Rubripirellula amarantea: one gene and its partner. The protein of the gene in region 2 interacts with the protein of the main gene of each other region in a pairwise test. Links are inferred from orthologs where the notes say so. Each region holds a gene or a part of one and is shown on either strand. Other genes may lie near its edges.

What was found.
Region 1: the proteins of Pla22_RS16460 (region 2) and trkA interact in binary tests that used the Escherichia coli proteins (3 or more experiments, as listed by UniProt). The link is inferred for Rubripirellula amarantea from one-to-one orthologs.

What each region holds. Positions count from the first base shown.
Region 1 is NZ_SJPI01000001.1:1,641,464-1,649,545, forward strand. Bases 4,783-7,762 are described here. They hold trkA (Trk system potassium transporter TrkA), read right to left. Parts: upstream 6,955-7,762; coding sequence 5,611-6,954; downstream 4,783-5,610. Other genes in these bases: Pla22_RS05950 (type II secretion system protein GspD), read left to right, coding at 4,783-5,568; Pla22_RS05960 (hypothetical protein), read right to left, coding at 6,958-7,149; Pla22_RS05965 (DUF6677 family protein), read right to left, coding at 7,207-7,762. Outside these bases: Pla22_RS05935 (zinc-dependent peptidase), read right to left, coding at 1-633; Pla22_RS05940 (GerMN domain-containing protein), read left to right, coding at 865-2,439; Pla22_RS05945 (hypothetical protein), read left to right, coding at 2,436-3,164; more of Pla22_RS05950, read left to right, coding at 3,328-4,782; more of Pla22_RS05965, read right to left, coding at 7,763-7,809. UniProt on the Escherichia coli protein: Part of the constitutive potassium transport systems TrkG and TrkH. May regulate the transport activity of TrkG and TrkH systems. Binds to NAD(+) and NADH.
Region 2 is NZ_SJPI01000002.1:830,626-838,491, reverse strand. What follows is about bases 3,407-6,170. They hold Pla22_RS16460 (PTS sugar transporter subunit IIA), read right to left. Parts: upstream 5,147-6,170; coding sequence 4,667-5,146; downstream 3,407-4,666. Other genes in these bases: Pla22_RS16450 (hypothetical protein), read right to left, coding at 5,967-6,170; hpf (ribosome hibernation-promoting factor, HPF/YfiA family), read right to left, coding at 5,413-5,751; Pla22_RS16465 (HPr family phosphocarrier protein), read right to left, coding at 4,293-4,667; ptsP (phosphoenolpyruvate--protein phosphotransferase), read right to left, coding at 3,407-4,035. Also shown: Pla22_RS16480 (Rne/Rng family ribonuclease), read right to left, coding at 1-1,132; Pla22_RS16475 (TIGR03936 family radical SAM-associated protein), read right to left, coding at 1,283-2,293; more of ptsP, read right to left, coding at 2,290-3,406; more of Pla22_RS16450, read right to left, coding at 6,171-7,433; Pla22_RS16445 (PLP-dependent aminotransferase family protein), read right to left, coding at 7,625-7,866. UniProt on the Escherichia coli protein: Seems to have a role in regulating nitrogen assimilation.

The DNA of each region.
Region 1 (8,082 bases), on a different replicon or contig from region 2:
GATACTGCCGTCGGCCTTGTCAATCAAATGGGAAAACTCGTGGATGCCGACATTCCGCTTGTCGTTGCTGATGTCAAAGCCAGCGACCAAATCGGGTTTCGACAAGATCATCACTCCGCTGAGGTGTCCTGCCCCTACCATGCCCAGCACGTGATCGGTATCCGGGTGGCTGCTTTCGAAGTTCTCGCCGAAACGGTTCGGATAGATCAGTACTTCGCCTAGCCCCGCGTATTCCCAATACTCAAATCCAAAGATCGGAATCACCGCACTGGCCGCGACCAGTGAAATAGTTTGGTCATCAACGTCAGTGCGAATTCCCGTAATGGCGACTTCATCAACGAAGATTTGCATCAAGGACTCAAACCGACGTTTGTCTGGTTTAGGCAAGGCGACATAGAACTGCACATGACGTTCTAGCGCAGAACGCCACGCCGGTGGAAATGGTTGCGATGCAACGCGGATCCGTCGTTTCGTGTTTCGTCTAGCGAGCACGTAGATGGCGGGGCTAGCTAATGCCAGCAGGATCCACCAGGGCGATATCCACGCCAAGCCTATTCCGATGATCGCGGCCAGACCGGCGAAAAGGAAGGAAAGGAGTCGATTACGACGATCCAGTTCAGGAGTGATGAGCATAGCGACGGGGCGTCAGGAAGCGTGAAACTGGATGCATGCAGGGATTTGAGAAGGCAATGATCCAGCATAACCGGCACGTTCGTCTCAAGGCGAAGGCAATTGGCCATCACGGAGTCGGGTAGGAGAGTTTGCGTCGATTGTTCAACCCGATGGTACCGAAATCGAAGAAGTGTCCGAGTGATCGCGTGCCTGGATTGGGCTGCGCCCTCGTCCTACTTCTACCTTTTGCAAATGAATCACGTGAGCCAAGCGTCCAGCGAACCATCGACGCACGAAGTCTGCTTCGGTTTGCGTATCGAGAGCCATGCGATTCAGCTCGCTATTGCGACGCCGATGGACAATGGTCGTTATCGGCTAACCTTTGATCAGGTTGACCACGATGGCGAAGTGGGATGGTTGACCAACGAAGGGGCATCGGCGTTTGAGGCTGCACTGGAAATGTTGGCCGATCGCCACCAAATGCGTCGTCATGCGGTTTCCGTGTCACTTGATGGTGACTTCTGTGTCACGCGAGTCACGATCGGTTCGCCCGAAGAGGTTGACCACGATTTAGAAACCCTAGCAACGCGGATTCCTCGATACCTGCAACTAGGGCCTGGCGAAAAGGTGACCGGTAGTGCTCGCATTCGAATTGAACCAAGCACCGATTATGCAGTGACGGGTGTGGTCAATCGTTCGCTGATCCAAATTATCTACGACGCATTTCGTAACATCGATATGGATGTGAAATGGGTTGAGCCATCTTTGGTAAGTGTGGCGAGATTAGTAGGGCGAGATAAGCGGATTGGCGATACGCCGATTCTGGTTGCCGATGGAATGGGAAAACAATGGGATGTGGGGATCGCATGTGCGGGAATGTTGCTGTTGGACTATCGGCCCGCTGCGGCTCACCACAATGCTGGTTTTTGCGAAGCCTTAGTCGGGCACTTCTCGCGTCTGAAACGGTTCTGCCATCGCCACCGGCGTGTGGCAACGGGCGAGTTGGAAGAACTGCTGATCTGCGGTCCGCACGAAAAAACGAATGATGTTATCGCGTTGTTGAAAGACTCTGACGTTGTCCGACCGGCGGTCTTACAGATTCCTGATTTGCCAGAGTTGTACGAGATAAATTCTGAATCGAATGAAACGAATCATGTTCCATCGGTAGCCACCGTTTTTCCTCTGCTAATTCGATTGGCTGACGACGGTGTTCCGGATTTGCTGGACCATGTTCGACGCGCGCCCGATTTGTCTTGGGGGCAACGTTTGGTCTATCAGTGTTGGCCCATTGCCGTCGCCTGTCTGACGCTGATGATTGCCTACGCGATGGTCGCGACGGAGCGAAATCGTCATGCCGGGAAGGGAATGGGGCGAGCCGAATTGCAGGCGCAAATTACTGCCACACAAACGAAGTTCGCAGCGGTTTCCAAACGTCGTGAACTGTTGACCCACCTGAATCGAATCTCAGCGATCACCACGGAACCGAACTGGCACAAGACTTTTAAGCTGATCACGCAAAGTTTGCCGGAAACAGTACGACTTGAAGAGTTCCGAATCGAATCGAGCAACACCATCCAACTCAACGGCATGACCGTGGAAGAGTCGGTGATCTATGACCTCGTCAATTCACTACGGCACTTGCCCGGCGTGACTCAAGTCGCACTGAAGGGCACATCGCCCGAGCCCGACACGCAATCGACCCGCTTTATCGTTCGTTTGACCATCCGAAGTGCTTCTTCTGGTTTGGATAATCAAACGGGCGCACCCGGCCATCGCATGGCTCAAAGGACACCGCTCCCTTCGCCGAAGCAAAGGGGCCAACAATGAAGTCACCCAACGCTAACCCGCCGATCCCAGCAACTCTAGCCAAACGGTCGCGGGCACAAGAACGATCCGCGGCCAGAGACCGAACGACCCGAGCAATCATTGCGAGCGTAAGTTTGCTTGCCATCATCTTATTCGGCGTCCGCTGGGTCGATGAATACTTTGAACTCCATCGGGACGTATCTGAAATGGACACGTTGCGGGTTCAGTTTGAACAGGCCAGTATGCGGAAGGAGCGACTTGAGAAGGTGGCGACCCAGATATCGGCACAACTTGAATTGGCAGTCGAGCAAAGCATCGAGCCGGATGACATTGAAGGCGTTCGAGAACAACTAGTCGGCATCGTTCGCAAAGCGGGCGCGGCTCTTCGGCGATTAGAAATCGGTGAAGACGAAAGCCGTGCATGGGCGTTCGAAAACGACAGTCCAATCAATAGCGCAACGCCTTTGTACTCTGAACCTTCGGGCTTCCTGTTACACGACCATACGGTTTTGTTGCAAGCGGATGGGAGCATGGAGGCGATTGGTAAGATTATCGACTTGATCGACGAGAAAGGCTGGCTGATGATCACCAAGGGGATGCAGATATCTCCTACGACCGTCCGCGAAACTCCTGTGGCACTTGAGTGCAGCCTGACACTGTTTGGATTAACGACTGCACCAGTGGAAGACCTAGACGATGAATTCGCCGATCCCGATTCGCCGGAGTTGCAAGCGAGTGATATTTAGCGAGAAACAAAGCTGACAAAGAGTAACTACTTCCACGCGGTCCACTGACGGCCTCGCGGAACGAACGAGTAAGTGTCGCAGCCAATGGGCTGGGATACCATAAGCCTGCGGCGAAGGATTGCCGTGGTCAATAACAACAAGACCCAACCCGAGGTTCATTGCCATGGATGGCAGACCAACGATATACGAACAGACAGCGGCGATAGCGAGTACGGTTGCGTGCTCGCCCGTCGACCGTTTGAACGTTGGTCCGTCACTGGCAATGACCACCACCGAGTTGTCGGGTTTGCTCGGCCGTATCGCATGGATGACCATGGTTGTGGTTGGCTGCTTGAACGCCAATTCGAGCTTGGTGTCTGCCGACGAAAGCTTCATCGCCGACGTAAAACCTTTGCAACAAGTGCCTGCATCATGGCCAATCGAGATGGCTCCGGGGATCGACGCTCCGGCGCCAGTTGTAGTTAAGAGCCCGGCGCGTGTCATCTCGGCTAATGAACCTTCCGTTGTCGCAACCTTAAGCACCGCTGCCACCAATCACCACGGTTCAAGTGGCCACCTAGGGTCAAACGACCAGGGCTCGGTTGATGGTGATGCCTCGCAAGCACCGGCGGCACGTCCGGGTTCAGTCGAAGAAGCTCTCGCGACTCGGGGCAGTGTCACGTTTCGAAAGACGCCGCTTTCGGACGTTATTTTTATGCTCAGCGACCTGTGGAGAATCAATATCGTCGCCGGAAACGCAGTCTCGGGCGAAGTCAGCGGCGCGTTTCACGATGCACCATTAAGCGAGGTGCTGTCTGCTGCACTCAGTTCGTCAGGTTACAGCTACCGGAAAACGGGAAGTAGCTTGGTGGTTCTTTCAGCGGATCAAATTGGTGCTGACGATCCCAACTTTGAGAACGAAACGCTGCGTTTGCCTCAAGCTTTACGTGATGATGAATCGGCATTGGAAGCGGCCGGATTGTTGCTAAGCGACCGAGGGCAGATGCGACGCATCGGCAGCGATTCGCTGTTGGTGATCGATACGGCTGATCGGATCGATCGAATTCGCCGGCTTTTCGCTGGGTTCGGTGTGGCGGGTGAAGGCGGGTTCAACACCGGTGCTGCGGTCGAAGGAGGCGATGCCTCGACACTCACATCGGCCGCTGTGATGCCTCAATCCGGGATCGCCTATTTTTCGCCTCAGTTCACTGAAGCGGAAGAAATGGCCGGACCGTTGCAAGCCGCCTTGGGTGACCAAGTCATCGTCGCCGTTTTCCCGGAAGAAAACCGGATCATGGTCAAAGGTAGTAGCCAGAGTCTAGAGATCGCCGCGGAGGCAATCGAACAGCTCGATCGCGCTCGTCCGCAAGTTCGTATCACGGCGATGATTTACGACGTCTCGTTGAAAGAGATCGAACGTCTCGGAGTTAATTGGTCCGCTCAGCCACACAGCGCTGGGCTATCGTTGGCGGATTTGAACGACTCGGAGACGCTTCAGTTTCGAAACCTCGTGAGTGCTTCCACTGGTTTGATCACCGATACCAGTGCCGCCGGTGCGGGCAGCTTAGGAGTTCGAACCGCGAACAGTGCGTTCAATCTTGACATGTTGTTGCAAGCGCTCGATAGCAGTAGCGAAGCCAAGTTGCTTGCCGACCCTTCGATCACGGTCGGGGATCGCCGACAAGCCTCGATCCGAATCGTTCAGAAGATCCCGATCCAGGGAGCCAACCCCGTCGAAAACTCAAGCGTCGTATTCTCGGAAGTCCAGTTCGAAGAAGCCGGTGTGATTCTGAATGTCCTTCCGCGAATCAGTCGGGACGGCACCATCGATATGAAGGTGCAACCCGAGTACAGCGTGGTCGCGGACTACATTGCCAACAACCCAGTCATCGACAGCCGAGTTGCCGAGACTACCGTTCGCGTAGCCGACGGGCAAATGTTCGCGTTGGGTGGGCTGCGGCAAAAGTCGATCGTCGAATCGGTCCGTGGCGTCCCATACTTGAAGGATATCAAGTACGTCGGAAAGCTATTCCGGTCTCATGACACAGAGATCCGCGAGAGCGAGTTGATTGTGTTCCTAAAGCCGGAACTGATTACGCCCTACGATCTAGGCAACGAACGGCAACGTGAGGCCGCCAGAGTGAGCACGCAGCACCTTGACGAAATTCCGCACGCACAAATGTGTCCGATGACGAGTTGCTGCAAGGATCCGAATTGTCCTAACCATCATCCGCGACCAAGGGTCAATGGTGGCACTGAGGCACTTCGGTACAGCGATTGGGATTCGCAATACGATGTAGTTTCGGACGTTCCCGTGGTCGACCACTCGATGCTTGAATCCGAAGGCTTCATCGAGGATGAAGTGATTGAGATGAATCCCGGTGAGTACCCGCCGGTGCATGTTGACGAGAGGTTCATGCAATAAGCCGTTCGTTGGCCCCTGCCATCGTTATCGACTTTTGCAAGTTTAAGAATGGAACAACGGTAAGACTTCGTTCTCGTTGATACCATCCACGATCGCAACGACCACATCGCCAACCTTCAGTTGATCTTCGGCGCGAGGTACGCGCACAAAACCATCGCGGTGGATCGCACCAATCAGGCAGCGACCGGCAAGCGGGAGTTCAGCCAACGGAGCCGTGGTAACCTTGCTGCCTTCAATGATCTCGAGTTCGTAGACGCTGATCGAACCGTTGGGTAGCTGGCTCTTGCTAATGATGGAACCCTCGTTGAGATAGCCAAGTATCTGGCGAGCAGCGACGTCACGTTCGCTAACCGCACGGTCGATTCCAAGCTTGCCGACAACGTTGGCGTAATCGGGTCTACCAACAACGCACATTACTCTCGCGGCCCCCAGTTCACGTGCTTCCACGCCGGCCATGATGTTGCTTTCGTCGGAACCAGTGCAAGCGACGAAGTAATCAACCGTGCCGGCGCCTTCATCTTCGAGCACCGTTCGTCGGTTAGCATTGGCGTGAATGATTGTCACATCGGGAAGCTGTTTGGCGAGTTGATGGCAGCGATCGGCATCTCGTTCGAGCAAGACAATGCCATAGTCGCGTCGCGACAGTGAATCAGCCAAGTGATATCCGGTTTCGCCGCCACCGGCGATCATCACGCGTGTCTTTCGCTTGTCTTCGTTGCCACTGAAAAACAACTTTCTTGCCTTGCTGACCGACTCGAGGCTGCCGATCAGGCTCACGCGATCGCCGACGTGAATTTCATCCTCGCCACTAGCGATCCACATACGTCCGCCTCGCGCGATCGATCCGATGCGAATCGAATCGGGCATTTTAAGATCGCGCAGTTTATGATCGACGGCCGACGATTTCTTGCCGACTTCCAATTCGTACACTTCCAATTGTCCGCGAGCAAAGTGCTCGAGCGGAATTGCGTCAGGGTTGCGAATCGCTCTGGCCAATTCAAACGCCGAGAGTTGTTCGAGACTAAGTAGGCTGTCGATATTGAAGTGCCGCTGATAGTCAAACGTGCTGAGGTCACGGAACGCGGGTGCATAGACACGGGCGATACTACGACGGGCACCCAGTGCCTTGGCCATACTGGCGGCCACGATATTGACTTCATCATCACCGGTAACGGCTAAGCACATGTCAGCGGCGCAAACATCCGCTTGAAATAGGACCGTGCTGCGCGAAGCGCTACCTTCAATGGCGCGAACATCAAGTTCGCTGTTGATGCGGCGAACGTTTTCGGGATCAATGTCAACGACGGTGACGCTGTGCCGACGTCGGCAAAGCATGTCGGCAACCCAGCGGCCGACGGTACCGGCACCTAATGTGAGGACTCGCATGGACTAGATCATCCACGCGAGAAAGCAAAGCACAGCGAAAATCATCAACATGAAACTGGTGATCCAGCGGCCTGTCATCCAGGCATGGCGGAGGATCTCCTGAGTGTTTTCGTGCCGAGTTCCGCCGAAGACCAACGAGATCGTGATAATCAAAGGCACGTAATAAAGCAGGTAGGTTGGCGAAATCGAAAGCATGGAACCGTGACAGATTGATAGAGCATGATCGAAGGGGGAGCGGCAGATCTTATGAACCTATCCCGGAGTGGGATCCAATTTCGAATCGTCCGGAACGCTTGGATCGGCTTCATCCCGTTTTCGGCCGCTGATCGGAATTGCCAACGGGCCTCCGAAGGCATCGTAGATTACCAGAATATTTAGCAATCCCGCGATCACCGTGTACCAAGTTCCCATTTCGTAACCGGCACCCCGGCGGGCATACCAAGCAGAGACTTCATCCGCTTCGTTTTCAATGACCGGACGCATCGGCGGCGCCATGAAGCCACCCCAAAGGGGTTCATAGGCCGCGGATGTGCGACCATTGACCGTAGCCTTTCGCATCTTGTTTCCCTGGACCAAGGCCGGTAAAGCCGCCGCTCCAACGCCCGATTGAAGGATATAGTGCCAACGTTTGTCACCGGGCACCCACGACGCATACACGACATGGCCCCCGCCGAGTGCAAAGCCCAGGATCCAGGCTGAAATAATGCACACGAAGAAAATCCAGCCCTTCGTTTTGCGGCCTTGGTAGAGGTGCCCCAATCCAGGCACGAGCCATGCTAAGAACGCCGCCAGTCCGCGATTCTTTAAGTCTACGATCTGACCATCAACGTCGATCGTGTTGTCGGGGGATGCCATCAAATGTCTATATGCAAAGGAGAGAGGAATGCGAGGGGAACAGGCGGGTGGTCGAAAACGCGGTCTCAAAAACGCCAAGGTATCTCGATATCAGACATTGTGAAGCAAACCATGTTTCGGTGATAGGCGGAAAAGGCTCGGCCGGGGAGGCGGCGAAACCGGCTAAAAACCACGAAATCGATGCTCGTGGGGGATGCGGTTGGCCTCGACGATTCCCTGCAATGGCTGCTACATTGCCGGGCTTCCCCTGATTACCCTGAGCTGAAAATTGGC
Region 2 (7,866 bases):
TCACGCCGCCCAAATCACGCAGGCGTAATTGACGCGCGATCTCTTTGGCCGCTGCCATGTTCAAGCGGAACGCATTCTCTTCGGCCGAATCGTTGCTGCGGAAGTTGCCGCTGTTGACGTCGATTGCCACCAAGGCCTCGGTCGGGTCGATCACAATGGAACCGCCTTCCTTGAGGTGGACTTGGCGTTGATTGATCTTCACGATCTCTTGCTCAAGTTTTCGTGAATGGAATAGCGGCGTGTCGCCATCAAACAATTTCAAACGGTCCACTACCCGCGGCATGACCATGTTCAAGAAGGTCTTCGCCTTGTCGTAGGACTCTTTTTCATCGATCAAAATTTGGTCGATATCGTCCGTATAGATGTCGCGAATCGTGCGGATGATCAGATCGCTTTCTTCGTACAAGACGCCTGGTTCAGGGGTTTCCTCGATACGCTTGACGATTGCCTTCCACAAACGCAACAAGTAATCCATGTCGCGGCCAAGTTCGGCTTCGGTGCGTCCGGCACCGGCGGTGCGAACGATGAAACCGAGGCCCTTGGGTGGATTCAAGTTACGAAGGCAACGCTTGAGTCGCTTGCGGTCATCTTCGTCTTCAATTTTGCGACTCACACCGACACGAGCGAGTGACGGCATCAGGACAAGGTATCGACCCGGAATAGAAATGTACGTGCTAAGCGTTGGCCCCTTGGTGCCGATTCCTTCTTTGATGACCTGAACGAGAACTTCGTCACCCCGTTTGAAGATTTCCTGGATGGGAGGCTTGTTGCGTGGACGTCCGCCTTTGTAGGCATGCTTATTTCCGCGACCTGAATCGCGAGCTTTCTTGGCAGCGACTTCTGCCATCTCATCCGATTCACGCATGATTTCTTCGGGGTCGTAACCGCCCTGACGAAAATATTGCGGTTCAACATCACTGATGTGCAGGAAGCCATTTCGTCCGACTCCAAAGTCGACGAAGGCCGCTTGAATACTAGGTTCAAGGTTGACGATCTTGCCTCGGTAAATGTTACCCGCGAAAGCCTCAACGCTTTTTCTTTCGACGTATAGTTCTTCAAGGCGGCCGTTTTCAAGGACTGCGATACGGCATTCCTCGGGTTGCAGCACATTGATTAGCATCTCTTTCTTCATCGTAAATCACCTCGTTGGGTGTTGGGTTGGCTTGTTACCTGTGACGGAAAGGCCGACACGAGGCATGGACGCCAACGGTTTCTATGTATGGTTAGGTGTGGCCGGTAGTTCGTTTGCGATGGTTGATCGCCCGGACACGAAAATGGTTTGTTAGGTGTGATTAGCGAACGCCGACGGTTCGGGGACATCGCCCGATTCGGCGTAGTTCTCGCTATTCGTGTCTTCAAATTCTTTCTTCAGTTGGGTCTTAACACGCGTGATCGTGGCGCCGTTTTCGATCCAGTCTTCCAGTTGCAGCGCCGCCATGACATCACTCGGCTTGAGCGATGCGCCTTCGGCGGCGACCAACGACAAGCACAGTCGCTCGTCTTCAACATTGATCTCGGGCAAGTTTTCCGCGACGCCAAATGTCAACGTCTTCTTCTTTCGCTTGATCGTAAGACTGCCAGCGTCGTTCAGCGACGCGATGGCATCTTTCACTTGGTTCCAATCAACGTTATCCGGAGGCGTGACCACGTACTTGCTAAGTGCCAGTTGCGCCTTGCCAAATCCCTCGGGCAACATCGCAACGCAGCGCATTGTTAACCCGGGTTGGTTGTCGGCGATCAATCGGTCGAGCAATTCGCGTGGTGTGAGCTGTTCGGCGAGTTCGATCTCAACGACTTCATCAAGCGATTCGACTCCTAGAGCCAGCGCCGATGGGAACGCGATGCGAGGCTTGGGATGAAAGCCCTCGGTCATGGAAAAGTTCAGTTCGGCCCTTCGACCCAGACGTTCCCAAAGCTTTGCGAGGTCGGTGTGGCCGATCCAACGAAGCAGTCCAGTCTTTCCAAACCGGACTCGGTAGCGGATTCGCAGCGGAGGTTCCGGAGTAGTTTTCGCCGGCGCTGATTCGTCTTCTTCCTGGGCTTGCGAAGAATCGGACGTCGATGCCGAAGCGTCGGCCTCGGATGCGACCGAGGAAGCCGCGTGATCCTTATCCCGATCTGGTTTGGCGTCCTCGTTCTTGGACAATGCTTGGTGGGACAATGCTTGGTGGGACAATTCTTGATGCGACAATGCTTGGGGCGACGATGCTTGATACGACGACGTATCGTCGCTTGAATTGACAGGTGAGTTGTCGGGCGAAGCCGCTTCGATGTTGGGTTGGTCTTCGCTCATGAAACCACCAGTTCGGGTACAAGATCTTCCAAGCGGTCCTGCAGGTACATGTCAATGTCGCGGGCGGCTTCGAGATTCATCACGCGAGCCGCAATCTCCTGGCACTGCGTGATCGTGACACTGCGGATCGCCTTTTTAACTCGTGGCAATGTCGACGGTGGAACACTCAGGTTCCGAACTCCCATGCCGATCAACAGAAGTGCTCGCGATGGCTTGCTGCTCATTTCGCCGCAAACCGCCAAAGGTGTGTTCGACTGGTCAGCCACCTCAACACAGCGAGCGATCAAACGAAGCACTGCGGGATCACAGGACTGATACAAGTCCGCGACATACTCGTTGCTACGGTCGACGGCTAACGTGTACTGAGCCAAGTCATTGGTACCGATGCTCAGGAAATCAACTTCACCGACAAACTTATCGAGCATGACGACTGCGGCGGGAACCTCGACCATCATTCCAACCGGAATGTCGCTTCGATACTCGATGCCCTCTTCCTTTAAGTCTTCGGCGACAAGGTTCAGCAGCATGCGAGCTTGTCGAAGCTCGGCGATGGTGGTGATTAATGGGAACATCACACGAATGTCACCGTGCGCGGCCGCTCGCAACACGGCTCGCAATTGCGGTCGAAACAAATCGAGATTGCGTAGTGACAACCGAATGCTTCGCAAACCCAGAAACGGGTTATGTTCATGCTCGGCCAAGGGCCGGTGCCCCATCTTGTCGGCACCGAGGTCAAGGGTCCGCAAGACTACGGGACGACCTTTCATTTCGCGAACGACCTGCGAATAGGCTTGGTAATGATCCTCTTCGCTGGGTTCGTCGAGGCTGGATAGATACAGAAACTCGGTTCGGTACAACCCAATGCCATCGGCACCACGTTCGATGCAAGATTCCGTTTCGTGAGGAAACTCGATGTTGGCCGACAATCGGATGCGAGTGCCATCGGCAGTTTCGCCGGGAAGGTCGCGAAGTTGTGATAGTCGCTGGGATAGCGAATTTCGTTCTTCGAGCCGTCGGGTGTAATGAGCAAGGGTTTCCTCATCCGGCGAGATGATGACGATTCCGCGATCACCGTCGATGATGACCGTATCACCGTTGTTGACATCTTCGATGAAGTTGCCGATGCCCACGACCGCTGGCAGTTCAAGACCCTTCGCAACGATCGCTGTATGCCCGCCGGGACCACCCGTTTCGGTGCAGAACCCGTGAACGAAATTGCGATCCAAGTTCGCCGTTTCACTGGGTGTCAAATTATGAGCAAGCACGACCGTTGTATGCGTTAAGTCCGATAACGGTTGAGCACTAACGGCACCAAGTTCGAACAACAGTTGCTTCTCGATATCCAAAACGTCTTGGGACCGTTCGGCGAGCAGCGGATTGTCGAGCTGCTTCAACGCGGCGGCAAAGTCATGAAGCACTCGGTTGACCGCGTAGGCGGCCGATTGATTCTGACTTCGAATTCGACGACCTAGCTCGGCATGCAGTCGGGGGTCGTGCAACATCTGAAGCTGAGCCGCAAAGATGTCGCCGGTGAGGTCGCCAGCAACGGCAGAGGTTTCGTCTCGATTGTCAGCGATGCGTTTCGCGACAAGATCAACGGCTTCACGCAGGCGCGCGTACTCTTCGTCCGCTTTTGCGGCTGCGACGAAAACACGAGGGATGCGATATCCGTCTGGATCCAGCACTAATGCTGGACCGATCGCAACTCCTGGCGATACTGGGATTCCTTGCAGTTCGACCATCGTCGGGCGATGGTTCGCACGCGTTTGCACGCAGCGATACAGCAGGCGGCTCGACCAGAAACTTGTCTGGTTGAATCAACATCCTGCAGTTGCTTGAGTGGTTGCATTGAATGTCGACCATCACGGCCAAGATTCATCGCTATGGCGCGAACCATCTGTGTGCGGTAAGTGAAAAGTGTGTGTATGGATGGAAAGTCTTTGCCAACATCGACGAATCGCATGCGTGACGAGGTCATCAACCCCGGTCACGCGAAACACTATTCCTCGAGCTTGGCTCCTGGCATAACAGCATCCGCACCCGCAGGATTTTCTCCCTGAGGGGCAACGCTATCAGGCACCGAGTTTTCAGTCCCCGTGCCTTCGTCAAAACCAGATTCAAAGAGCGCTAAGATCGTCTCGAGTGCTTCGGGGGCATCGGGGCCGACGACCGAAATCGTCAATTCGGTTCCCTGAGCCGCGCCGAGCATCAAGAGCGACAAAATGCTCTTACAGTCCATCATCTCGGCATTCTTGCCGATGGTGATGTCTGCTTGAAAGTTGTTGGCTGCTTTGACCAACAGATGAGCCGGTCGCGCGTGCAACCCCTCGAGGTTTTGCACAACGACCTTGCGGACAAGCGGTGCGTTACTCATTAGCCAGACACGAATTGGTTATCGTCGGCTTCCTGAAGCAATTGTTGAATATCCTCAGGCTTCTTGCTCTGCTTGAGGAACCGGCAAAATGCGTCGTCACGGAGTTGACGAGAAATATTTTCGAGCGCACGCAAGTGATCACCAGGCCGCTCGGGAGGGCTGATCAACAAGAAGAAAAGCTGGACGCGTTCGCCATCGAGCGAATCAAAGTCCACGCCTTGATCAGAAACACCAACGGTTCCAACCAGTTTGGAAACACTGGGGTGCTTGGTGTGCGGGACAGCGACACCCCGGCCGATGCCGGTGCTGCCGAGCTCTTCACGCTTCATGATGGAAGCGATGATGTCGTCACGTTGTTCAGCGTCGATCTCGCCAGCGTCGGCAAGGGCTTGAACCAATTCTTCGATGACGGACTCTTTGGTGATCGAGCTTAACTCAGCCTTGATCGCCTTGGTGGTGATAAAATCTGCAAACTTCATGGGAATAGGATTTCCAGGGGCTTTTGGGCTCCAACTAGATAGCTGGAGGGAATGACCGCTCCGAGTGTTGAATCACTTGAGGCCACGAGGGGCGCCAACGCTGCGGGTGAATCTACCTCGTCCATCCCGGCCGTGACGGCGACTGGTAGGTCGGAGCCGCTGACCGGATGGGGCATTGAGGTGACGCTCGCTTAGAGTTCCCAAAACATTGGAATTTCCAAGTCGGCGCGATGATTGGGTGCATCGTTGGACCGCTGCGGGATCAATTATTCGTCGGCAACGATCGGGTCAATGTGTTTGTGTCCAGTGGCTCGGTGGCCAGTTTTCTTTTCCTTGATGCGTCGGAGTTGTTGCTCCGCCTTTGGAATCGCCAAATCCAGCGCTGAAATTACCGTGGTGGAATCGGCGGTCGCGATGCAGTCGTCGGAACCTTCGATCGAAACTTTGATTTCGACAAACGGTTTATCGAGTTCCTTAAGGTCAATCGTCACTTCGATCGCATTGACGCGATCGTACAATCGGCGGAGCTTTTCGACTTTTTCGACAACCAGCTCTTGGTCGCCATTTTGTAAACTGCCGTGCCTAGCTGAAACATTGACCTGCATGGATGCCTCTCCCTCCGGTGATAGAACTGATCTGGTCTACCGCTCATCATAAGCGACAATCGCTCGACTTCATAGCGATGGTTTTGACAGTAAATGTACGACAGATCATTAGCTGTCCGCAATTGCGCCTCTAAATGCGATATAGGGTCGTGGGCATTTTGTAGGGGCTGGGCCGCTTATCCCAAATAGGCAGCCCGCAATCGCAATATCAGGCCTTAACAGCACCATTTGATGGCTCGCTGGGCGATCCATGCTGGGATCAGAATCGCGCCAGCATCAGCGAAACGGCCAAGCGGAGGCGTGGTCAGGATAACGAACCCGATCATACAGATGGCGTAGAGCATTGCGACCACAAATAGCACCCTGGAATCCCAGCCGATCGGATTGTCGGTAAACGCTCTCGATTCGATGCCCACTAAAGCGTTAGCCCCGACATTTGCAGCATTATTTTCAGCTTTGCCAGCGGCATCCCCCGAGCTGGGAGTTTCATTCGGCCCGGTCGTCGAATTAACGTGGCGCATGTTCACTGATTCTGGTGTCGAGCGAATCGACCGCTCCAGTGCGATACCAAGTGCAATCAACGTGGCAGCCAAGAAAAATGGGTTCATCAGCCAATTTGCCACCGTACCCCAGATCGCTCGTCGCGTTGCCAGCGCAATCCAACGCGCGTAACGCAGCGGATACTTCGCGACGATCGCCTTGTTGACCTTCGCAATCTCACGATGAGCTCGCACGGCGTCGTCGGGATACTGCTGGTTCGCCGCCGGTGCAATCGCTTGATAGATCAAATCATTCCAACGGGCCTCGATCGTCATGGTCGCGGACGTCATCCCGACTTGGCCACCGTCATCAGCCAAATCGAAACCGCGACGTTTGGCATCGTCGCGAGCAGCAAGAATCGCTTCGATCAATTCGCTTGAACTTGGCGATACCGCACGCAGCTCTTCGTCGCTGACTAACTGGAACGTCACGCCGGCCAAATTTTGATGGCCGAAGGGAAGAATCGCAAAGTCATCGACCACCGCACCTCGCAATCCCATCCAGCCAATCACGCAAAGACAGATTCCCAGGACCGGCGTCAAGGACGTCGTTAATCCTCGCCCGATGGTGCCGCCGGACATTCGCATGATTAATGTCCCGGCGATGCCTAAGAACGGAATCAATGCAAGGTACGCTGGCCGAATCATGATCGCTAGGAAAGACAATCCTATGATCGCAATCGCTGTCTTGAATCCTCGTTCGGTACGGTGCCACCGCAGCAACATCGTCACCACCCAAATGCCGACCGACGCGGCGATCGCATCGGTGGCGAGCGTGGATTGATGGTCCAGAGCCGTGCAACTTAGCGCAATTGCAAAACCGATAGCCCATGCAACCTTCACGGTCGATCCGTATCGCCTCATTTCGACGGCAAACGCCCAAGCTGCCAAAGCACTGATGATCCACTGAATCAACGGCACAACTGCCAAACCCAAGGTCGCCTTCATCACCCCCAAAAAGATCGGGTAGGCCGGCGTGCGTGGGCTCAGCAGCGCGTCGTGCAGCGAATCGAGTGGATAGTTCAAGTAGCTCGGCGTGTCGGCTACGTGATGTGGAGTCAGCCGCCCCGTGATTGCGGCATAGCCAAGCGTGACGACTAGGATCGCAGCCAACAGCAGAGGCATCCGATCGCTTTTCATCATCAAGGTTCCTCTAAAGAGAGCACAATCGTCGCGTCCGCCGGGTTCAATTTCAAAACCCCACATCCGAAATCACAAGTGATCGGAAATCAAAAACACCCCGAAATCCAAGTGATCGCCGGCGAAAGCGTCAAGCACCACGGGCGACCTAGCGTCGCGATGGTGCGAATTGGCCGCCTCGTCGTTGCGAGAAATTACGATGCCAATAGTTCGCCGAGCTTAGCGTCCGAGGCTGCATTTAGCCAACGCAGATCGACTTTGACGAATGTTTCGTCATGAGTGGTCAAGATGGCGGGCATGTCCTCTCGCAATGACTGTGACCACTCGGCGGCTGACTTACTTTGGTGTCGGATGCACAATTGACGCGAAGGCACGACCCAGCGTCCCTTGGGGGTTAAACGAGCATCGTCCGCGGTGACTTGGCACGACGCAATAA